2 regions of the Exiguobacterium sp. EA-TM-5 genome follow, and region 2 is predicted to be linked to the other one. Evidence: predicted binding sites of a transcription regulator. Region 2 holds the regulator's gene; the other holds the start of a gene.
The links. Region 2 encodes LexA, which represses DNA repair genes until DNA is damaged. Its sites were predicted from a motif close to CGAACATATGTTCG; they were not measured.
Positions count from the first base shown of each region.

Region 1: the regulator LexA is predicted to act here: its motif matches at 4,880-4,893, upstream of uvrB (excinuclease ABC subunit UvrB).

Region 1 is NZ_CM132670.1:1,118,046-1,130,669, forward strand. Features, by position in the region: gene ftsX (permease-like cell division protein FtsX) at 1-613, shown strand, start outside; gene ACV3PA_RS05760 (murein hydrolase activator EnvC family protein) at 654-2,036, shown strand; gene ACV3PA_RS05765 (S41 family peptidase) at 2,131-3,555, shown strand; gene ACV3PA_RS05770 (PDZ domain-containing protein) at 3,578-4,741, shown strand; gene uvrB (excinuclease ABC subunit UvrB) at 4,946-6,913, shown strand; gene uvrA (excinuclease ABC subunit UvrA) at 6,915-9,770, shown strand; gene ACV3PA_RS05785 (DUF4097 family beta strand repeat-containing protein) at 9,871-10,980, shown strand; gene ACV3PA_RS05790 (hypothetical protein) at 11,217-11,603, opposite strand; gene hprK (HPr(Ser) kinase/phosphatase) at 11,727-12,624, shown strand, end outside.
Region 2 is NZ_CM132670.1:2,447,342-2,459,965, forward strand. Features, by position in the region: gene ACV3PA_RS12955 (ABC transporter ATP-binding protein) at 1-940, opposite strand, end outside; gene ACV3PA_RS12960 (ABC transporter transmembrane domain-containing protein) at 930-2,687, opposite strand; gene ACV3PA_RS12965 (YneF family protein) at 2,807-3,037, opposite strand; gene tkt (transketolase) at 3,161-5,149, opposite strand; gene ACV3PA_RS12975 (DUF896 domain-containing protein) at 5,403-5,639, opposite strand; gene ACV3PA_RS12980 (YneB family resolvase-like protein) at 5,753-6,406, opposite strand; gene yneA (cell division suppressor protein YneA) at 6,452-6,739, opposite strand; gene lexA (transcriptional repressor LexA) at 6,951-7,565, shown strand; gene ACV3PA_RS12995 (metal-binding protein) at 7,597-8,067, shown strand; gene ACV3PA_RS13000 (MIP/aquaporin family protein) at 8,255-8,956, shown strand; gene glpK (glycerol kinase GlpK) at 9,000-10,502, shown strand; gene ACV3PA_RS13010 (hypothetical protein) at 10,578-10,898, shown strand; gene dhaM (dihydroxyacetone kinase phosphoryl donor subunit DhaM) at 10,987-11,355, opposite strand; gene dhaL (dihydroxyacetone kinase subunit DhaL) at 11,348-11,950, opposite strand; gene dhaK (dihydroxyacetone kinase subunit DhaK) at 11,975-12,624, opposite strand, start outside.

The sequences.
Region 1 (12,624 bases), 1.3 Mb from region 2:
AGAACTGGACCGCTTCAAGGAGCAACTTGGCGAAGGTTCACAAGCGTACCGGTCCGTTGAAAAAGATAACCCGCTTCACGACCGATACATCGTCAAAGCTACCTCACCAAAAGAGACAGAAACACTTGCAAATTCCATCAATAAAATGGAAAATATATATAGTGTCGAATATGGTAAGGACTATGTTAAAAAGATGTTTAACTTCCTTGAAGGAGTTCGGATCGGTGGAATTATCCTGATTGTCGGCTTGACGTTCATGGCGATGTTCCTCATTTCGAATACGATTAAAGTCACGATCTTCTCCCGTCGCCGGGAAATCGAGATCATGCGTCTCGTTGGAGCGAAAAACGGATTTATTCGTGCACCGTTCTTCGTTGAAGGGTTGTTGATGGGTATATTAGGTGCCATCATCCCGATTGTCGTTGTCTACTTTGGTTACGAAGCCTCGTATAATGCGATTCAGCCTCAGCTGTTAACGATTAACGAAGGAATCTTCTCACTGATTCCGCCAGGTCAATTATCACTAGAGGTCGTCTCAATCTTACTCGGTCTCGGTGCATTCATCGGTGTCTGGGGATCGACAACATCACTTGGTCGTTTCTTGAAGATTTAATTGATTCACTCAAAAATAAAATAGAGGAGAGATGCTTCTCATGAAAGTCCGATTCTATTCTGTCGTCCTGAGCCTAGCTTTGATTGGAACTAGCGTGTCCGTTCATGCCACGTCGAAAGAAGATTTGTTGAAGGAACAACAGGAGGTCGAAAGCCGTCTAAAAGAGACGGAAAGATCGCAGAATCAGACATCAGAGAAGTTGATCTTGACGAAACAGCAGCGCAAGGAAGCCCGTGCGCAACTGGATGAAGTCAACAGCCGTTTGGATGATTTAGCGCGTAAGATAGCCGATCAACAAGCGGCTGTTGCTGCATCTAAGGAACAATTGCGTCTAACGGAAGAAGCAATCTCCGAGACGCTGAAAGAACTGCATCAGCAAGAAGATCTACTTGGCAGTCGCTTACGTGCCGTCCAGCAAAAAGGGGACGTCACCTATATCGAAGTCTTGCTCGACGCAAAGGATTTCGGTGATTTGATTTCGCGCTTTAGCACGGTCAGTGAGATCATCAAACAAGATGATGATGTTCTACAAGCTTATAAAACGAACGTCACTCAGCTGAATGAACAAAGGTCGGATCAAGCCCTGTTGCTCGAGAGTCTAAAACGAGAGCAACGGAAACTACTTGTCCTTCAGACGCAAATCATTGCGGAATCAGATTTGAAGCGGAAGCTGGTCGTGCAGTTGAATACGAAAGTAAAAGCGTTGCAACAAGAGCAGTTCTCAAAAGCCGAAGAGTCAGAAATCCTCGCTGATCAGCGACAATTGATTCAAAATGAATTGGCTGCTTTAAAAGAAGCAGAACGAAAAGCAAAAGAAAAGGCAAAGCGCCGGGCAATCGAGGCAGCACGTCAAGCAGAAGCGAAGCGAGTAGCGGAAGCTAAGCGACAAGCAGAAGCCGCACGTGCTGCTGAAGCGAAACAACAGGAGACGGAAGTTCCAAAAGCAGAACCATCCGTTCCGAAAGTCGAAACACCCGATAAAACTAATACACCGACAGACGTCGAGTCGAGCCGTCCGTTTCATTTACCAGTGCAAGGATATGTTTCATCACCGTTCGGTCCACGGAACAATCCATTGACCGGAAAACCTGAAATCCATAAAGGGATTGACCTCGTCAATGCGAAAGGGACAGCGATTCATGCCGCAGCCGGTGGCATCGTCCTCCGTGCCGGTAGTGCGACAGGGTATGGCAACGTCGTCATGGTGACACACTTGATTGACGGCAAGGTCTACACGACCGTTTACGCGCATCTGGAGTCAATCGATGTAAAAACGGGTCAAACGGTCATGCCGGGTCAAACCGTCGGGACGCTTGGCTCCACCGGTTGGTCGACAGGTCCTCACCTGCACTTCGAATTGCATAAAGGAGAGTGGGCTGCCGGTCAACCGAATGCAGTCGACCCAGCACCGTACATCTTTTAACATCCCATAGAATACCGAAAAGATAGGGTAACCTATCTTTTTTTGCTATACTGAAAAAAATAATGCGTTTTTTAACGGAAGTGGGGAATCAAGCGTGAAAAAATCTACAACAGCAGTCATCGCGGTCAGTACCTTCGGGCTTGGTTTAGGGGCAGGTGCTGTCGGGATGTTGGCGGCAGGCGGAACGGATTCCGTCTCGACATCATCGTCTTCTTCGAATGCAACGGGGGATTGGAAAAAAATCGATCAGGTGCGTCAAATGATCGAACAGAACTATCTAGAGGACGTGACGGATAAAGAACTGCTGGATGGTGCGTTATCCGGGATGGCGGAAGTGCTCGACGACCCGTACTCGGTCTACATGGATGAGTCAGAGACGGCATCGTTCAATACGAATCTGTCGTCTTCGTTTGAAGGGATTGGGGCAACGCTTGAACAAAAAGGTGAGTCGATCGTCATCGTCTCACCAATCAAAGGCTCACCCGCTGAAAAAGCGGGCATCAAACCGGGCGACGTCATCTTAGAAATTGATGGTAAGTCGACAAAAGGTCAAAAGACGGATCAAGCGGTCAAAAAAATTCGTGGTGAAAAAGGGACGAACGTCGTCCTGACGATTCAGCGCAGTGGTCAAGACGCGATGGATATCACGATCAAACGGGATACGATTCCGATTGAGACGGTCTATACGTCGACGGAAGACGTCAACGGGAAGAAGATCGGTGTCTTGCAAGTGACACAGTTCTCGGAACCGACAGCAGAAGAGTTTGAGAAGGGTCTTGCGAAACTCGAGAGTCAGAATATTGATGGACTCGTCATCGACGTCCGAGGGAACCCAGGTGGTCTACTAACGGCTGTCTCGAAAATGATTGCACCGTTCATCCCGACGGATGTTCCGATTTATCAAGTAGAGAACAATAAGGGAGAGCGTCAGCAGGAATTCGGGAAGGCAGACGAGAAGAAACCTTATAACATCGTCGTGCTCGAAGACGGCGGATCGGCATCGGCGTCTGAGATTTTAGCAGCTGGTCTGAAAGAAGGTGCTGGGGCTGAGGTCGTCGGTACAAAATCGTTTGGTAAAGGAATTGTCCAAAGTGCCTATGACCTGAAGGACGGTAGCGACTTGAAGTTGACGACGAACAAATGGCTAACACCGGACGGCAACTGGATCCACAAAAAAGGGGTCAAGCCGACGATTGAAGTCAAGCAACCGGCTTACTTTAACGTCACGAAGATTTTGACTGACAAAAAGTCACTCGCAGTCGGTGATTATGGAAAATCGGTCGAAAACGCTCACCTGGTCCTTGAAGCAATCGGTTACGAGCCAAAAGGACAGGACGGCTATTTCGGTGACACGATGAAGAAAGCCGTTGAAGCCTTGCAAAAGGATGCGAAGCTTGATGTCACAGGAAAAATCGATCAGCAGACGGCGGGTGAGATGGAGACACGTCTCCTGAAGAAACTCGAGGATGACAAGAATGACGTTCAGCGGAAAAAAGCACTCGAGGTCGCTGCTCAATAATAAGGAATGGAAAGAGGTCTGAATGCGCGTGGAATTACTCGATGAAATTGGTTGGACCGCGATTAGTCTCATCGCCAGTCCGACCTTGTGGTTAGCACTCCTTGTCAGTTGGGTCATCGGCATCCGGCGTGTCAAACGGGAGCGTGGTCTGTTCCGCTCCCGGACACACGGAAAACGAAGCGATGTTCTCGAAACACTTTTACCGGGGCTACTCGTTGGTCTTATCTTATCCGTCGTCAGCGGATGGCTTGGATTAACGGTGACACCACAATACGCTCTGATGTTACTTGGACTTTCAAGCGTGCTATTGTTAATCGGCATCGTTCGCTTAAACGTACCGCTTTGGCCAATCGTCTTACTTGGACTTGCCGGCTGGTTCGTGATGGATTCGCGTCTCGATTCAGTTCGCGCAGTCGATCCGAAGATGATTTTATTACTTGCGACGGTAACACTCATCGCTGAAGTTGTCCTCGTCTGGTGGCGTGGGCAACGCCGCCTGTCCCCGTCACTCGTCGTCTCGAAGCGTGGTCGCTTCATCGGTGGCTTGTCAGCAAATAAGCTTTGGCTCTTGCCACTGCTCGTCTTCGTTCCGGGCGACGTACTCGAGACATGGTGGCCACGTTACAGTTTCCCGGGACTCGTTCCAATCATTGTGTGGTTACCGATTGGCTTCAGCTTCCTCTTTACCGGTAAGTTACCGAAGGAGTTGATGCGTCCACTCGTCCAAGGACGTTTGATCACGAGTCTCGTTGCAATCTTGTTGACGGTTCTTGCATACGTCACCGGACAAGCTGAATGGCTGTACGGCATCATTTTGTTGCTCGTCCTGCATATTCTGTTGCATCAACGGGTCAAACGTTTGAACCGGGCACAAACACCGCTCTTCCTTAATGGAACGCGTGGTGCGGTGATTCTCGGGACACTTCCCGATAAACCGGCTGCCGAGATGGGCTTGATTCCGGGGGAAGCGATTTATAAAGTCAACGGTGAAAAGGTCGACTCGGAAGCGTCGTTCTATGAAGCCATTCAAAAACACAAACCGTATCTGCGTCTTGAAGTCATGAACCATAACGGGGACATCCGTTTTGCGCAACGTGCCTTCTATGAACAAGATCATCATGAACTCGGTATCCTGTTCGTGAACGAGCCGGCCCATGGTCGGACGAAGGTTCGGTCCTTACATTAAAGAGTACATCCCTGTCACGGAACATCCGTGATAGGGATTTTTTTGTAAACGAAAAATCGATGTGCAACACTCGAAGCAAAAAGAAACTTTTGCATTTTCGAAAAAAAGGGTAACTTCCTAAAAGGAGCACTTCATAATCGAATGTTTGTTCGTAAAGTGGTACAATAAAAATAGATTTTTTACGTGATGAGGGGGAAGCAAACGATGGATTTTGAACTCGTTTCACCATTTGAGCCAGGCGGTGATCAGCCGACGGCAATCGAAAAATTGGTGACTGGGCTAAAACAAGGCGAACGACATCAGACGTTGCTTGGGGCGACCGGTACAGGGAAGACGTTCACAGTGTCGAACGTCATCAAGGAAATCAAGAAACCGACGCTTGTCCTTGCCCACAACAAAACACTAGCGGGACAACTCTACTCGGAGTTCAAGGAATTTTTCCCGAACAACGCGGTCGAGTACTTTGTTAGTTTTTATGATTATTACCAACCGGAAGCATATGTCCCGTCGACCGATACGTTCATCGAGAAGGATTCCTCAATCAATGATGAAATTGACAAGTTGCGTCACTCGGCGACGTCCGCCTTGTTCGAACGGGAGGACGTCTTGATCGTTGCCTCTGTCTCGTGTATCTATGGTCTCGGTAACCCGGAAGAATACAACAACCACGTCTTGTCACTTCGTGTCGGTAATGAGATGGGGCGTAATGAGATGCTCCGTCGCTTGATCGACATTCAATATGAGCGAAACGATATCGACTTCCAGCGCGGACGGTTCCGCGTCCGAGGAGACGTCGTTGAGATCTTCCCGGCGTCGCGTGATGAGCAGTGTGTACGAATCGAATTCTTCGGTGACGAGATTGAGCGGATTCGTGATATGGATCCGTTAACAGGTGAAATCATCGCGGACCGTGAGCATATTTCAATCTTCCCGGCGTCCCACTTCGTGACGGGGGATACCCGTTTGCAGAAGGCAATCGCGAACATCGAGAAGGAACTTGAAGTGCAGCTTGCGAAGTTACGTGAAGACAATCAATTACTTGAAGCACAACGGCTCGAGCAACGGACGAACTATGACCTCGAGATGATGCGTGAGATGGGCTATTGCTCAGGAATCGAGAACTACTCGCGTCATTTGAACTTGATGCCGGAAGGGGCAACACCGTATACGTTGATCGATTACTTCCCGAAAGACTTCTTACTCGTTGCTGACGAGTCACACGTGACACTGCCGCAAATTCGCGGGATGTACAATGGCGACCAAGCGCGGAAACAAGTCCTTGTCGATCACGGTTTCCGTCTGCCTTCAGCAAAAGACAACCGTCCGCTACGGTTCGAGGAGTTCGAAGAAAAAGTCAGTCAGGCAATCTATATCTCGGCGACACCGGGACCGTATGAACTCGAACATTCAAAAGAGATGGTTGAGCAAATCATCCGTCCGACGGGTCTTGTTGATCCGACGATTGAGATTCATCCGATTACCGGACAAATCGATTATTTGATGGACAACATCCGCGATCGCGTGGCGAAGAACGAGCGTGTCCTCGTTACGACATTGACGAAGAAAATGTCGGAAGACTTGACCGATTATTTGAAGGAACACGGGGTCAAGGTCAACTACATGCACTCGGAGATCAAGACACTCGAACGAATTGAAATCATTCGTGACTTACGACTCGGGAAGTACGACGTCCTCGTCGGGATCAACTTACTTCGAGAAGGACTTGATATTCCGGAAGTTTCGCTCGTAACGATTCTTGATGCCGATAAAGAAGGTTTCCTCCGGTCAGACCGTTCACTAATCCAGACGATTGGTCGGGCAGCACGAAACTCAGAAGGTCATGTCATCTTGTTTGCTGATAAAGTCACTGATTCAATGCAACGAGCAATCGATGAGACAGAACGTCGTCGCGCGATTCAGATGGCATTTAACGAAGAGCATGGCATTACGCCGCAGACGATCAAAAAAGATGTCCGTGGTGTCATTAGTACGACGATCGAGAGCGACGATACCGTCGAAAAACTCGAGAAGTTTAACAAACTCAAAAAACCGGAGCGCGAAACGTTACTCGAACAGCTCGACCAAGAGATGCGTCAAGCGGCGAAGGACATGCAGTTCGAACGAGCTGCCGAGCTCCGCGACCTCATATTAGAATTGAAAGCAGGTGCCTAAGTTGGGAGAAAAGAAGAATCAGATTATCATCAAAGGCGCTCGCGTCAATAATCTACAAAACATCGATGTCGAAATTCCCCGTGACCAACTCGTCGTCTTGACGGGTCTGTCCGGGTCAGGGAAATCGTCGCTTGCCTTTGATACGATTTACGCTGAAGGACAGCGTCGTTATGTCGAAAGTTTATCGGCTTATGCCCGTCAGTTCCTCGGACAGATGGATAAGCCAGATGTCGACACGATTGAAGGATTAAGTCCAGCGATCTCGATCGACCAGAAAACGACGAGTAAAAACCCACGATCAACGGTCGGAACCGTGACGGAAATCTATGATTATCTTCGACTATTGTACGCACGGATCGGGAAACCGATCTGTCCGAATCACGGAATCGAGATTTCGAGTCAGACAATCAGTCAGATGGTCGACCAAGTAATGGAACAACCAGAACGGACGCGTCTGCAAATCCTCGCGCCGATCGTCTCCGGACGAAAAGGAACGCACGTTAAAGTCCTCGACGATCTTAAGAAAGAAGGTTTCGTCCGTGTCCGCGTCAACGGAGAGACACTTGATCTCGCGGAAGAAATCACGCTTGAGAAAAATAAGAAACATTCGATTGAAGTCGTCGTCGACCGTGTCGTTGTTCGACCAGACGTCGAAGCCCGCCTCGCCGATTCGCTTGAAACAGCGCTTCGTCTCGCTGACGGTCGTGTCATCGTCGATACGATGGATGGAAACGAACTCTTATTCAGTGAACACCATGCTTGTCCGATTTGTGGCTTCTCGATTGGTGAACTCGAGCCACGGATGTTCTCGTTCAACTCGCCGTTTGGTGCTTGTACGTCATGTGATGGACTGGGGACGAAACTTGAGGTCGATGTCGATCTCGTTGTGCCGCATCCAGATAAGTCATTGAACGAAGGGGCAATCGTGGCGTGGGAACCGACAAGTTCGCAGTATTATCCACAATTGCTTAAAGCGGTCTGCGACCACTTTAAGATTGATATGGATACACCGTTCGAACAGTTGTCAGAAGAGCATCGCGAAACACTCTTGAATGGAAACACCAAAGAAGAAATCCATTTCCGTTATGAAAATGATTTCGGAATGGTCCGGAATACGGATCTCTACTTCGAAGGTGTCCTCAATAATTTACAACGTCGTTTCAAGGAGACGTCATCTGATTACATCCGTGAACAGATGGAAGGCTATATGGCGAAGAAGGCATGTCCGACATGTAAAGGACATCGTTTAAAACGGGAATCACTTGCCGTCAAAGTATCCGATCACCACATCGGTGAAGTGACAAAGATGTCCGTTAAACAAGCGGTCATGTTCTTTGACGAACTACCAGAGAAATTAAGTGAGAAAGACAAGACGATTTCAAAAATGATCGTCCGTGAGATTCACGAACGCGCGTCGTTCCTCGAGAACGTCGGTCTCGATTACCTGACGATCTCTCGTGCAGCTGGTACGTTGTCTGGTGGGGAAGCGCAACGGATTCGTCTTGCAACACAAATTGGTTCGCGTTTGACGGGTGTCCTTTACGTCCTCGATGAACCATCGATTGGTTTACATCAACGCGATAATGATCGCTTGATCAATACGCTAAAAGCGATGCGTGACCTCGGGAACACATTGATCGTCGTCGAGCATGATGAAGATACGATGATGGCAGCTGACTATTTGATTGATATCGGACCAGGTGCTGGCGATCACGGTGGTTTCGTCACGGCAGCCGGGAAACCAGAAGAACTGATGAAGGATGCGAACTCGCTGACCGGTCAATACTTGTCTGGGAAGAAGTTCATCCCTGTCCCATCGACACGCAAAGAGTCAGACGGTCGGATGCTCCACATCCACAAAGCGTCGGAAAACAACCTGAAGAACGTTGATGTCGACATTCCGCTTGGTTTATTCGTTGCCGTTACGGGTGTGTCGGGATCCGGGAAATCAACATTGATCAATGAGATTCTCTATAAGACGATCGCCCACGAGATGAACCGGGCGAAGGAAAAGCCGGGTGCCCATAAAGGCATCACCGGTCTCGACCAAATCGACAAGGTCATCGATATCGATCAATCGCCAATTGGTCGGACACCACGTTCGAACCCAGCAACGTATACTGGTGTCTTTGATGATATTCGTGACGTCTTTGCTTCAACGAACGAAGCAAAACTTCGTGGGTACAAAAAAGGACGCTTCAGTTTCAACATCAAGGGTGGACGCTGTGAAGCGTGTCGTGGCGATGGAATCATTAAGATCGAGATGCACTTCTTACCGGATGTCTATGTTCCGTGTGAAGTCTGTCACGGGAAACGTTATAACCGCGAAACACTTGAAGTGAAATATAAAGGCAAAACGATTGCCGATGTCCTTGAAATGACAGTCGAAGATGCACTCGCTTTCTTCGAGAACATTCCGAAAATCACGCGGAAACTACAGACGATTGCTGACGTTGGACTCACGTATATGCGTCTCGGTCAACCCGCGACGGAATTGTCCGGTGGGGAAGCACAGCGCGTCAAGCTGGCGTCTGAGTTGCATAAGCGTTCGACCGGGAAGACAATTTATATTCTCGATGAGCCAACGACAGGGCTGCACGTCCACGATATTGCGCGTCTTCTGAAAGTCTTGCAACGTCTCGTCGACAATGGAGATACGGTACTCGTTATCGAACACAATTTAGACGTCATTAAGACGGCCGACTACTTGATTGATCTTGGACCAGAAGGGGGCGACGGCGGCGGAACGATCGTAGCTGCCGGTACACCGGAACAGATCGCTGAAGTTAAAGCATCGTATACGGGACATTATCTCGCTCCGGTCCTTGAACGGGATGCGGCACGAATTGAATCGTGAAACTTTTGTGGATGAGGATTCGTAGGAAGGAACTAAGGGAACTTAAACGAAAGTATCATGTAACACACGTTTGAGGTTCAAGAATAGGAGGGAACGGTTCATGAAGCAAGATATGCGTCAATTGATATTGGAGCAAGTCAAAGAAGGAAAGTTAACGATTGATGAGGCACTTGATAAACTTGAGCGACTCGAATCAATCGACGAACGTGCTACTTCTGCAAGTGAACATAAGTACGTCGATGAACCAGAACAGTATGATCGGGTCGACCAGTATTCCGTCGATTCGCTGACGACGAAAGTCATGTCAGCATTCGATAATCTCGTCAGCCGGATCAAGGACAGTGATCTTTCACTCAATCAGGCGTCAGGTCCGAACGTTACCTACGTCAAACAATTCCCATTCAGCGGAGAGACGGTCCACGTCGATCTGTTCAATGCGAACTTGGTCGTTGAACCGAGTGATCTTGAAGAATGCGAGTTGACGGTGACGGGGCGTCCGCTCCGCCGCCAACAGGTGACGGAAGAACAAGCGCTTGAGCAACTTCAGGCAGCCGTCCAACATGCGGTTTCAGCAAACACACTATCCATCCGTCTAAAGGATAAGAGTGTCCGTGCGACGGTCCATCTGAAAGTTCCACGCCGCCATTACGAATCATTCGTCTTACAGACGTTGAACGGTGAGATTTCGTTATCGTCACTCGATACGACGTCCGCTCAACTGATGACAGCGAACGGTCGAGTCAATGTCCGTGACCTCTTCAGTGAAGATGTCAAAGTATCAACAGCAAACGGCTCAATCGAAATCGAAGAGTCAGAGTTGAAGGTCTTGAAGGCGAAGACAGCCAACGGTCAGATCATCACGACGGGTGTCTTCGAACGCTCGGAACTGAAAACAGCGAACGGAAACGTTCGTTGCGAACTGAAGACGGCGCAAAACGCGAAAGTCAAAGCTTCATCGCTTGCCGGAAGCATCGCCTTGATGTTGCCGCATGGCGCTGAAGTCTACGGAGAACTTGAGACGAACTTCGGTGGTCTCAACTGTAACCTCGACGACATGGAATTGATCCGGGATCAAAAAGAGATCGTCAACCGGAAGCTTCATTTCGTATCAGGTCGCGGTCGTTCACCAAAAATCGAGGTCGAAGCCGATACGAAGACAGGTACGATTTCTGTCACGCACGGCGTTCACCTCAGTCCACAAGCGTTATAAGCATACCGGCGTAACTTCTTGAAAAAGAGGTTGCGCTTTTCTTATGACGTTGTATCCGCTTTGCGTACTTTTTCTTAGGCGAGACTGTCGCGGCTTCATCGTTCTGTCTGGGTCTCGTTTGTCTCTGACAGCGCGGATAACTGCGCTTTCTCCTGTAGGAGGCACGCAAGCGGAGCGACGTCGTCTACACACATAAAACCCCCATCCTCCTTGAAGAAGATGGGGGTTTTCGTGAATCAATAATTGTAATCCTGATCCATCATCGGTTCATCGAAGTTCATGTTTTCGATGTTATTCATGTCATACCCGAATGAGAGTAAGGCGATGACGCCGATGACGGCAAGCACGATCGAGACGAGGATCAGACCGAGGCCGAGCCAGCTCTTTCCCCGTGAACGATTCCAATAGAAGATGATTGCAAGGACGTAGGAGATGAATGACCCACTGATGAAGACCCCGATAATCGAAATGATGAAGAATAAAAGGGCTGTTTGATCCTGATTCCGGGAGTAGGCTTTCCACATATCAATCAGCGAAATCACGAGATAGACGAAACCAGCAATTGCGAGAATCCCAAATAAAATAAGTATTAAAACGAACCAAATGCCGCCAGCTGACATCATGGCAAAACCTCCTTCAAAATATTAACTCTTTATTCCATTCCCAAGAAATCAAGCTTCTAATCCAATTCCATAAATCGAATAAAAATATGGTACAATACTTCAAGTGAAAGGGGCTGATGAAGCGTGCAACCAAAAGTGCGAACAGCTGAAATCGTAAAACAATTCAATCTCCACATCGTCACGGGAGAAGAGGGCTTACATCGCCCGATTCTGACGGCCGATTTGTGCCGACCTGGCCTTGTGCTTGCCGGTTATTATGCCTATTATCCGGCAGAACGTCTTCAAATTCTCGGTAAAACGGAATTGACGTTCTTCAATAATTTAACGTATGAGGAACAACGCGAACGAGCGAACGTCCTCTGTACGGATGAAACACCTGGTATTTTGATCACACGAGGATTTGACGTACCGGAAGCAATCATCCAAGCCGCAGACGAGACGAACGTACCACTGTTGACAACAAAAGGGCATACGACATCGGTCGAGTCACAGATCACGAACTTCCTCGAAGCAGAACTCGCGCCAACGACGGCAATGCATGGTGTCCTCGTTGATATCTATGGTGTTGGTGTCTTCATTAAAGGTGCAAGTGGTGTTGGTAAATCGGAAACGGCACTCGAACTCGTCAAACGCGGTCATCGCCTAGTAGCGGATGACTCGGTCGAGATTCGTCAAACCGGTGACGGGATTCTAGTCGGAACCGCACCGAAATTGATTCAACATCTGCTTGAGATTCGTGGAATTGGGATCATCGATGTGATGACGTTGTTTGGTGCAGGTGCTGTTCGCTCGCACAAGAAAATCAGCCTCGTCTGTAACCTCGAGATTTGGGATCAGTCGAAAGTTTATGACCGCGTTGGTCTCGATCAAGAGACACTCCAAATCATCGATACGGAAATTCCGTTCCTGACGATTCCGGTTCGCCCCGGACGAAACCTTGCTGTCATCATCGAAGTCGCAGCGATGAACTATCGTCTGAAAAACATGGGCATCAACACAGCAGAAGAATTCGCGGGACGTC
Region 2 (12,624 bases):
CGACAGCTTGTTGGAACTCGGATAACCGTTGCATGATTTGCTGAACCGGTTGGAAGATCCGCTCCATGTAACTGATGAAGGCATAGACGACACCGACTTGAACTGTTTGTGAGAACGATAAGACACCGAAATACGTCACAAGTGTCGCAATCGAAATCGCTAGTAACAATTCAATGATTGGTCGTAGTAACCAGCTATCGAGCTTCAGGTTCTTATAGCGACCGTTCTGGTGAGCGACATTCGTTTCTTCGAATTCTGCCATCAAGCGCTTTTCTTGGCGGAATTGTTGAATGATCGCCATCCCATTGATCGATTCGTTCAGTTGCGCATTGATTTTCGACAGTAGATCGCGAACTTCCGCGTAATATTTCGTCGAGTACTTTCGGTAGATCCAGATAATGAAATAAAACAGCGGTAACAACAACAGCGCAATCGTTGCGAGTCGTGGTTCTAGGAGATAGAGGAAGATATACGTCCCAATCAACTGGACACCACTTTGAACGAATGTCGACAGGACACCGATATAGAGTTCCTTAATCGCTTCCGTATCGTTCGTGATCCGGGAAACGAGCACTCCGGCAGGCGTCCGGTCGAAATAAGCGAGCCGTAAATGCATGACGTGCCGGAACACATCGATCCGTAAACGTTGAATGACTTGCAAAGCAATCTTTTGGAACTCAAATGCCTGTAAATAATCGACGATGATCCCTGTCGTATGCAATAACAAATATGCCGTAAACAGAAGTGCGACTTCTTGAACTGGATAGGTTCCTGGTGCGACATACTCATCAATGAAAATCTTAACGAGATACGGTCCTCCGAGTTTTGCTGCTGTCGTAATGAACAGGAGAACGAAGGCGATACTGACTTGCTTCTTGAACGGTTTGACGAAATCGAGCAATCGTTTCAGGACGGCTTTTTCATTGATATCATGATTCATTAGAACGCCCTCCTTGTTCGACGAGTGATTCTAGTTGCTGGCGGTCGTATGTCTCTTTGTACCAACCGTCGTGAGCGAGTAACTGCTCATGCGTTCCTCGCTCGATGATTCGACCGTCTTCAAGGACGATGATCTCATCGGTATGCGACACAGCCGACAGGCGATGAGCAACGATGATTTGCGCTTGATCGTGATCAGCCGTCCGGAAGTGATGGATAATCGCTTCCTCAGTCTTAGCATCGACCGCAGATAGTGCATCATCGAGCACTAAAATCGGGCAGTCGGCTAGTAACGCCCGGGCAATCGAAATCCGTTGCTTTTGACCACCAGACAACGTGACACCACGCTCGCCGACCATCGTCGCATATCCTTCCTTAAAGCCAAGAATATCGTCATGAACCGCTGCAATACGCGCCGCTTCCATGATGTCTTCCATTGACGCGTCGGGTTTCGCAAAAGCAATATTATCCGCAATCGAAGCGGAGAACAGGAAATGATCCTGCGGGACAATCGCTACTTGACGACGAACGGTATCTCGTGTCAATTGTTTGATGTCTCGTCCACCAATCATGATCGCTCCTTGTTTGACGTCATATTCACGTGATAATAAACGAACGAATGTCGATTTACCAGCACCCGTCTTCCCGACGATCCCAAGCGATTTACCCGGTTTCAACGTCACATCGATGTCTTGTAGGACCGGTTGCGTGTCATAGATGAATCGTTTAATCCCGACATGAAGTTCCGGTGACGAAACAGTCGTCGCCGCTTCCTTCGCGTCTTTAATTTCCGGTTCGATCGCAAGCATCCGCTCGATCCGATCGTAAGAAGCACGACCACGTTCGACGATGTTAAACAACCAACCGAAAGCGAGCATCGGCCATGTCAATAAACCAAGATATGTAGTGAATGAGACGATGTCACCAATCCGAATTTCACCTTGTTGCAATAAGTAGGCACCATAGCCGACTGCGATGATGTACGATAGACCGACTAACCCAAAGATCGTCGGATCAAACAGAGCATCAATTTTTGCCACGCGACGGTTCTTTTGGACAACGTCGTCGGATAGATCGGTGAACGTCTGTACGTCAGACTCAACTTCGCCTGTCGCTTTTAAAACACGGACACCACTAATACTTTCCGCGACCTTATCATTTAAATCGGAGAAGGCTTCCTGCGCGTCATGAAAACGCGAATGTAGCATCTTACCGTAGCGTGACGTCAAATAGACCATGAGTGGCATCGGCAGAAGCGACACGAGCGTCAACTTCCAACTGATTGTCGTGACCATCGTGATGATGACGAAGCTCCCCATCGTCACTGAGTCAACGAGCGTTAGAATACCGGCACCCGCTGTCATCGAGACGGCTTGTACATCGTTCGTTGCATGTGCCATCAAATCTCCGCTACGATATTTCTTATAGAACGATTGATCTAAATCTGAAAAATGACCATACAGTTGACTGCGCAACAATCGACCGAGACGAATCGAGGCACCGAAGATATGAAAACGCCAAAAATAACGAATGAAATACGTCGCGACTCCGATAAGCAACAATGTACCTGCTAGACGAATCAAATCATTCTTCGTCAAGCTCCCTTCACTCAGACCATTGACTGTCGTCCCGATGACTTTCGGTGGAATCAGTTCTAACCCTGCCACAAAAATCAAACAGATGACCCCAAGACTATACGCTTTCCATTCTCGTCGGAAAAACCAACCGAGTTTCCTGAAGACTCCCATTCAAGTCTCCCCCCTTTTTAAATCCTATGATTATTTGAAATAGTCTCACATTTTAGATTAGTTCTCTTTCTAAAAAATAGCAAACAAAAAGGAGACCATTTGGTCCCCTTTCATACAGCTTATTTTTTAGGTGATTTCATTGAACCACTCATTGAACGCATCACTTGGTTGACTTTCTTTTGTGATGGCTTTTGACCCATTTGCATCATCAATGTCTTAATCATATCTTCGTTGATTGGTGGGTTTTGCTCCAAGTAGTTCATCATGTATCGACGAGCGATATAGAAACCAAGGGCGACACCTGCTACCAAGCAAAGAAGGGCAATTAAAATCCAAATCCATGTAGCCAAGTTGCTTCCTCCTCTAACTTAAAACGTCGCTTTTTACTATACTATAATTCCAATTGTTTGCATAGATGATAATAGATGAAAAACGAGCCCGACGTAAGAACGGACCCGTTTTTCCAGAAATGATTATCCGAGTTGCTTGACTGTCGCTAAAACGTTCTCAACAGACATACCGTATTCTTTCAAGAGGAAGTCTCCAGGAGCAGATGCGCCGAAACGATCGATTCCGATAACTTGTCCTTCTGTTCCTACATATTTGTACCAACCGAGTGAAGCACCTGCTTCGATCGCTACACGTTTCGTGATGTGTTTTGGAAGAACCGATTCTTTGTACTCTGCTGATTGTGCTTCGAATACTTCCCATGATGGAAGAGAAACGACAGCTGCTGATTCACCAAGTTCTTTTTGCGCTTCGACAAGAAGGTGAACTTCTGAACCTGTACCGAGTAAGAGTGTATCGGCTTTCGTGACGTCACCAGCGATGACATAACCACCTTTTTCAGCGCCTTCTGTCGTCGTACCTTCAAGTTCAGGAAGACCCTGACGAGTCAAGACGAGAAGTGTCGGTTTGTCTTTTGCTTGAACCGCTGTTTTCCATGCTGCGATTGTCTCTTTTCCGTCTGCTGGACGGTAGATCGTGACGTTCGGCATTGCACGGAAGCTCATCAAGTGTTCGACTGGCTCGTGTGTTGGACCATCTTCACCGACAGCAATCGAGTCATGCGTCAAGACGAAGATTGATGGAAGACCCATTAATGCAGCGAGACGGACCGCTGGACGAAGGTAATCCGAGAAGACGAAGAATGTCGCACCGTAAGGAATGACGCCACCGTGAAGTGCCATACCGTTGACAGCTGCTGCCATTGCGAATTCACGTACACCGAACCAGATGTTGCGACCACTTGGGTCGATATCGAAGTCTGCTTCGCCTTTGAGCATCGTGTTGTTTGATCCCGCAAGGTCAGCTGAACCACCGAACAATGTCGGAACGTTCTTCGCAAGGCCATTCAAGACTTCACCGCTCGTTTGACGCGTTGCTTTTTTCGACGACAAGTCGTATGTCGGAAGGTCTGCTTCCCAGTTGCTTGGCAATTCGTTTGCGATCGCGCGAACGAGTTCAGCATGCAATTCTGGGTGAGCTGCTTCGTATTGTTTCATCGTCTCGTTCCATGCGTCTTCTGCAGAAGCACCACGTTGAACGATGCGCTCGTCAAACAATGATTTGACTTCTTCAGGGACGTAGAACTCTTCATGATCCCAAATGTAGCTAGCTTTCGTCAACTTGATTTCTGCCTCACCAAGTGGTGCACCGTGAGAAGCGGACTTCCCTGATTTGTTCGGTGAACCGAAGCCGATGACTGTCTTAACTTCGATCAATGTTGGTTTTGTCGTCTCTGCTTGTGCCGCCGCGATTGCTTTCGAAATCGAATCGATATCCGTTCCGTCTTCTACGCGAATGACTTGCCAGTTGTACGCTTCGAAGCGTTTCTGGACGTTTTCAGAGAATGATTTATCGAGATCTCCGTCAAGTGAGATATCGTTTGAATCGTACAATACGACCAATTTCCCAAGACCAAGGTGACCTGCAAGTGAAGCGGCTTCAGCTGAAACGCCTTCCATCAAGTCCCCGTCTCCACAAATTCCGTATGTGAAGTGATCAACGACGTTAAGGTCGTCACGGTTATATTTTGCTTCAAGATGACGCTCTGCCATTGCCATACCAACTGCCATCGCGATCCCTTGACCAAGTGGACCAGTCGTCGCATCTACACCAGCCGTGTGGCGATATTCTGGGTGACCTGGCGTTTTAGATCCCCATTGACGGAATGATTTTAGATCTTCCATTGATAGATCATATCCCGATAGGTGGAGGAGTGAGTAGAGAAGCATCGAACCGTGTCCGGCTGAAAGTACAAAACGGTCGCGGTTAAACCATTCTGGATTTTTAGGGTTGTGGTTCATATGATCCGCCCAAAGTGAGAATGCCATCGGCGCTGCTCCCATTGGCATACCTGGGTGACCCGAGTTCGCCTTTTGTACGGCATCAATCGATAAGGTACGAATCGTATTAATTGCTAATTGTTCTACTGTCGTCATGTTCGTCAAAACAATCATCCTCTCTCTTTTTCACAAATTCCTACTTATTTTAGCATACTCTCAAATGTGATACAACTTTTCTAAATAGTATGTCACATTAAAATGAATGCGCTATCTATAGCCGTTCTATCGACTCATACAGGATGTCTGAATCGATGAAAGCTCCCTATTAAGATGTATTGCTATCGTACAATGTTTCCTAATCCAAATACTCCATAAAAAAAGAGGGTCCGCTTGCGCGAGACCTCTCTTTTATAGAAGAAACAAACGATTATTGCTTGTTTCGTTCTTCTTCTTGTGCTTGTTTCAACTTCTCTGGTGTAACGTCTGTACCCTCTTCGTCGACGATCTTCATGCCCATGAGTTGATTTTTAAACGATCCACGGAACGCTGCGAGATAGGCCGCACGTAGTTCTTTTTGCTCTGCCGTTTCCGCTTCTGTTAATGGCTCGACTTTTGATTTATTCGCTAAAGCGTTGATTCGATCTAATTGTTCTTGTGATAACATGGAATCCCTCTTTCTGTACGACTCAAAATTGAGTTGTTCAATTGTATCCTTACTTTAAAAGAGCCCATAAAAAAAAGCAAGTTAACCGCGTCAGTCGACGGGTTACTTGCTTCTCATTCCGAGCTAGGTGTCAGTTCACGGTATTCGAGGTACCGACGATTGACGGTGGCTTTTGAAATATCATGCCCCATACCTCTTAAGGTGATTGCAATATCAGAGAACGTCAAACCAAGTTCTCGAAGACGAACGATTTCTTCGATTGGTACGTCTTTTCGACTACGTCCAGCGTTGTCTCCTTGGCGATTGAGATTACGTTCTGGTCGAAACCCTTGTTCCACAGCTCGGCGCATGCCACGAGCGATTTTTGCATTATGCAATTTGCGTTGATATTCTTCAACGAGTGAGACAATCTCAAGCACCATCGCCTCTGCATCAGCAAGCTGATATTCGCCATCGGAATCAAGCGTCATCAGTCGAACACCATGCTTTTTAAATGTATGCAAAATAGCAATTTTCGCATTCCCTCGCCCAATTCGTGTGTCATCCGTCACGAGAACCGCATCTATCGCATCACGTGTCACATGATCAAGAACAGTTAGCATCCCTTCACGATCAACATCGTATCCACTCTCTTTTTCAGAGACGACATCTACGACATCAAATCCTTTTTGAGATGCCACCTTCGAAAGTTCCATCCGTTGACGTTCAATCGAACTATCTTGTGCTTCTTTTTCAGTCGACACCCGACAATAAATCACGACCTTCATCGTACCTCACATCCCTGTTCGTTCTTTCACAACTTTTCCATTCTGTCATTGTTGTGCGATTGGTACAACGATTTTGCTTTTTGAGATGACATGTTTTGTCTCGACATCATTATTTTTGATCAACCAGTTGACATATTCTTCGTCTGACATTGAACCGTCGTTATAGACTTCAGCAATTTGTTCGACCGTAGCGTTCTCATCGACCGTTACGGACGCTGTCATCAGTTGCGCGACCTTTTCATCCGGACGTGGTATGAGTAAAAAAATCACGAAAGCAACACTTAAAGCATAGAAGAGAATAGAAAAAGCATGAGTACGAATCGTATGAATCATCATGAATCCCTCCAAATATGAAATGAATGAGTTAGAATAAATGTTCGCGGAACAATTGTTCGCATAACTCATAATAAACACAGAACCCGTGTTCGGTCAACACAAAATGTCGAACAATTGTTTGTACGCTCATTTGTTCTATGTTATAGTGAATCTAGAAACATATATTCTTACATTTCAAACTTCAATCCAGAAAGAGGTGGCAATTCGTATGCGGAAAATGTCTAAGCGCCAACAAGAGATTCTCGACTACATCGTCTCTGAAGTGAAACTGAAGGGGTATCCACCATCAGTTCGTGAAATCGGAGAAGCAGTCGGACTCGCGTCTAGCTCGACGGTACACGGTCATTTGGATCGACTCGAGAAACGGGGAATGATTCGCCGTGACCCGACGAAACCACGTGCGATTGAGATATTGCTTGATAAGCCTGAAGAAATCACGGAAGCCATCGTCCATGTTCCCGTCATTGGGAAAGTCACAGCTGGTCTTCCGATTACAGCGATTGAAAATATCGAAGAACAATTCCCGCTCCCTGCACATTATGTAGGTAACGAGACAGTCTTCATGTTAACGATCGATGGTGAATCGATGATTAATGCAGGTATTCTTGACGGCGATCGTGTCATCGTGCGCCAACAAAACACAGCAGAAAACGGAGAAATCGTCGTAGCTATGACCGAAGATAGCGAAGCGACGGTGAAACGGTTCTTCTTAGAAGATCAACAGGTACGTCTACAACCAGAAAATGACTCGATGGATCCGATGTATTTCGATAATGTCTCCATTCTTGGTAAGGTAATCGGCGTGTATCGGACGATTCATTGACGGAGGGACCAGTTACGACTGGTCTTTTTTCATGCCTTCAGGAAATGTACATGATACCGTCAATACCATCGCGCTGACGGGTTACGTTGCGTATTCGGTCGCAACGCAACAAACCGATTGGTTACCGACCGCCATTGGTATCGCTGTCGGTACACTTTGGCTGTCGCCCGACCTTGATTTAAAATCAGAACCGTATTATCGCTTTGGACCGTTTCGAGTCCTATGGATGCCTTATGTGAAAATCATGCCCCATCGCTCGATTTGGTCACATGGACTGATCATCGGAGATATCATCCGACTTCTATATAGTGCTGCTATTTTGATTCCACTACTATTTCTAAGTCTGTATTTTCAAATTCTTGATTCGGCAACGATTGATTCATGGTTCGCTTCTCTGCCTGCTTTTATCATCGGCATCATGGTAGCGAGTACGATTCATATCCTACTAGATTATTCCAGTAGCTGGTTTCGACCTAAAAAAAGAAAGAAGCGTCGCCGTTAACACCTCTTATTACCTGTTTACAGGTAGGAAGAGGTGTTTTCTTATCCATTTTTCCGTATCTTTAAACATCAAAATAAAAAATTTCCATTCCTATATTTCAATTATTTGTATTGAAAACGTTCTCAATTCGGAGTAATTTAAAGTAGAAAGGCCATTATCTGCTTTAATCCAAAGGGAGGGTTTTTGCATGAATAACTTTGTACTAGAAATGATCGGTACGATGATCCTCATCCTACTCGGGGATGGTGTCGTCGCCGGTGTCGTCTTGAAAAAGACGAAATCGGAAAACAGTGGGTGGATCGTCATCACGTTCGCTTGGGGTCTTGCCGTCATGACAGCAGCATTCGTTGCTGCTGAGAGCGGAGCACACTTGAACCCCGCATTAACAATTGCACTTGCTTTGAACTCTGATTTACCGTGGGCAGACGTTCCGATCTACATTGCTGGACAACTTGTCGGAGCTTTCATCGGCGCCATTCTCGTTTGGCTTCATTACATGAAACATTTTGAAGCGACTGATGATCAAGCTGCAAAACTCGGTGTGTTTGCAACAGGCCCAGCGATTCGTCATACGCCATCGAACTTGATTTCTGAGATCATCGGGACATTCGTTCTTGTCTTCGGTATCTTGGCACTCGGTTTAACAACATTCGGTGACGGATTAAAACCACTCATCGTTGGTTTACTCGTCGTCGTTATCGGTCTATCACTCGGTGGTACAACAGGATACGCTATCAACCCGGCCCGTGACCTTGGACCGCGTATCGCACACGCCATCCTACCGATTCCAAACAAAGGTTCTTCTGACTGGGGATACTCATGGATTCCAGTTGTTGGTCCAATCATCGGTGGAGCAATTGCCGTGCTCATTTATCAATTGATTTACTAAGACCACATTCCACTAACACATAATGCTCAAGGGGGATTTCGAAATGGAAAACAAGTATATCCTAGCACTCGACCAAGGTACGACAAGCTCACGTGCGATCATCTTCGACCACGATGGGAAAATCGTCAACTCGGCACAACGGGAATTCAAACAATACTTCCCGCAACCAGGTTGGGTCGAGCATGATGCCAACGAAATCTGGGGGTCGATTCTTGCTGTCATGGCAGAAGCACTCGGAACTGCAGATATCAAACCTGAGCAAATCGCCGGAATCGGAATCACGAACCAACGTGAAACGACAGTTGTCTGGAATAAAGAAACAGGCAAACCAGTCTATCACGCACTCGTTTGGCAATCGCGTCAAACGTCTGGTATTTGTGACGACTTAAAAGAACAAGGTTTGAACCAGAAGTTCCGTGATAAAACAGGACTCCTGATTGATGCCTACTTCTCCGGCACAAAAGTTAAATGGATCCTTGACAATGTCGAAGGTGCACGTGAGCAAGCAGAAAATGGTGAATTACTCTTCGGTACGATTGATACGTGGCTCGTATGGAAACTGTCTGGTGGAAAAACACACATTACAGACTATACGAATGCTTCACGGACGTTGATGTACAACATCTACGAACAAAAATGGGATGAAGAGTTACTCGATATTCTCGGTGTTCCGGCTTCAATGTTGCCAGAAGTTCGTCAGTCGAGTGAAGTTTATGACAAAACGGTACCGTATCACTTCTTCGGTTACGAAGTGCCGATTGCTGGTATTGCTGGTGACCAACAAGCAGCACTCTTCGGTCAAACGTGCTTCGAAGCCGGTGAAGGAAAAAACACATACGGAACAGGTTGCTTCATGCTCATGAACACGGGTGAAAAAGCCGTTTCTTCTGATCATGGCCTTTTGACAACAATCGCTTGGGGTGTTGATGGGAAAGTTGAATATGCGCTTGAAGGTTCGATCTTCGTCGCTGGTTCTGCAATCCAGTGGCTCCGTGACGGTCTACGCATGCTAAAACATGCGAAAGACTCAGAAGGTTACGCAGCGAAAGTCGACTCAACAGATGGCGTTTACGTCGTTCCTGCCTTCGTTGGTCTTGGCGCACCATACTGGGATTCAGATGTTCGTGGTGCGATCTTCGGCTTAACACGCGGAACGGATAAAGAACATTTCGTTCGCGCAACGCTTGAGTCACTTGCATACCAAACACGCGACGTCTTGACAGCAATGGAACAAGATTCTGGTATCGAACTGAAGACACTTCGTGTCGACGGTGGTGCTGTAGCGAATAACTTCTTGATGCAGTTCCAATCGGACATCCTCGGCGTTCCTGTCGATCGTCCGCAAATCAACGAAACGACAGCACTCGGTGCAGCATATCTTGCTGGATTAGCCGTTGGTTACTGGAAAGATAAAGCGGAAATCAAGCAACAATGGAAGCTCGATCACCAGTTCAAACCAGAGATGAAAGAAGACGATCGTGAACAACGCTATGCTGGATGGCAAAAAGCAGTTGAAGCGACAATGGTCTTCAAACCATCGAAATAAAACAATTAACCCGGTCCCTTTTGCAGAGGGACCGGGTTTTTGATATCTTGTAGAAAATTGAGCGAGAGGTGTATCATGCATTCTACTTATTCTGATCAACAGTTAAAAGAACACATTCAGTTTGCGCTTGATGGCAACATCACGCATGAAGAACTAGCAGATTGGTGTTATCGCTATATGACAGACGTGTACCACAACGATCATTACTATATCGCAACCGACGGACGTGGGAGCTATCCGTTAGGTAAGCAAGCGGCTGAAGTAGTAAACGATATCGATGCACAATGGGATCTTTATCTTGCTAACAGTTATTCTCTAAATGAATTACAGACCATTGATTTAGCTACAATTTGTTTGCCTAGAGAGTGGTTAGAAAAATGGCTCCAGTCGTTTTGATTCATGAAACACTCATCTACGTTTTAATACAAATAAAAGTAATTGAAATAAAATCCCCATCGCCTACTTGCAAAGGGGATTTTATTACTTATTTGCTAAACTCTTTTTTCAGCCCGTCTTCAATCTCGTCAACGGATTTGGACTGACCGCTTAGGACTGCCGCTAAAAACGCACCTTCGACGAGCGGTGCGTCGATAAACCGAATCGTCCGTTCCCCACTGTATAATTCAAGGGCTAGTTCCGTATTCATCGTCGCAGAACCGATATCCGTTAAGACGACTCCATCGTCGTCTAACGTATTCAGTGTCTCTTCGATGCGAGTAGCGTCCGTTCCAATACTACCATCCTCAAGACCTGCTGCGAGCAAGACCGGAGTATCCGGTGCCATTTCTGCTAACAGTTCCTTTAATCCCGTCGCGAGTTTTTCACTATGGGAAACAAGTACAAGATTAACCATGGAGCACCTCCGCGATTTCGCCTAGTAACAGAGCACTTGATAGACTGCCTGGGTCCTGAACACCTTCCGTCGCTTCACCGAAGTACGACGCGCGACCTTTCGTTGCGACACGTGCTTTTGTATCAGCAAGCGCTTGGTCGATTGCTGCTTTCAAGTCCCCTTCTTGCGAAAGTGCTTCTTGGAATGGCGTCCAAATGTCAACCATCGTTTTTTGACCGAATTCTGATTTCCCGCGCGATTTAATGCCTTCAGTCGCCTCGTGGAAAGCATCGGCAAGCTCTGTTCCTTCGATTTCTGTTTTTCCTTTAAATGCACCGGCAAACTTAACGAATGCTGTTCCATATAAAGGGCCGGATGCTCCACCGACTGTTTTGATCAGCGTCATTCCGACTTCCTTGGATAATGCGCCTAAATCTTCGTACTCTCCATGTTCCTCAAGCGTCTTTTGAACGGCTTGGAACCCTCGTGACATATTAATTCCGTGATCCCCATCGCCGATTTCTCGGTCAAGATCCGTCAATTCATCCTTGTGCTGTTCAATCTGTTCTGCTGCTTTAATAAGTGCGCTTCGCAACTGTTCCGTCGTCAACTTCATCTTAGTACACCCCGTTTATCTAAATTAGAATCCAATCGCTTTCGTTTCTGCGTCGAGATAGCCAAGCAGTTCATCATCCACTGGTAGAAGCGTAATCGAGAAACCGTGCATCTCGAGCGACGTCATATAGTTTCCGACGAACGAACGGGCAATCTCGTAACCATGCGCCTGAAGTTCTTCTGCGACGTATTTATACGTGATATACAGCTCGGATTCTGGCGTTCCGCCCATCCCGTTCACCATGACCGCAACTTTTTTATCTGGCACTTCTTTCGTCAGACGATCGAGCAACTCTTTGACGATTGCATCAACGGAAGCGACCGCTTTTCGTTCGAGTCCTTTTTCGCCATGAATCCCGATTCCAATCTCCATCTCGTCATCATGCAGTTCAAACCCTGGTTTCCCGCTCTCTGGCATATAGCATGGCGAGAGCGCCATTCCGATTGAGCGAACGCCATGAATGACCTTTTCAGCGACTGCTTTGACTTCACTTAGTGATTTCCCTTCTGCAGCAGCAGCGCCAGCAATCTTATGAACGAAGACAGTCCCTGCAACTCCACGACGGTCCTCTTCTTTTTTGATGGCAATGTCATCGTTGACGATGACCGTATCAACTTCGATATCCTCAAGTTCAGCGAGTTCCTTCGCCATATCGAAGTTCATGACGTCACCCG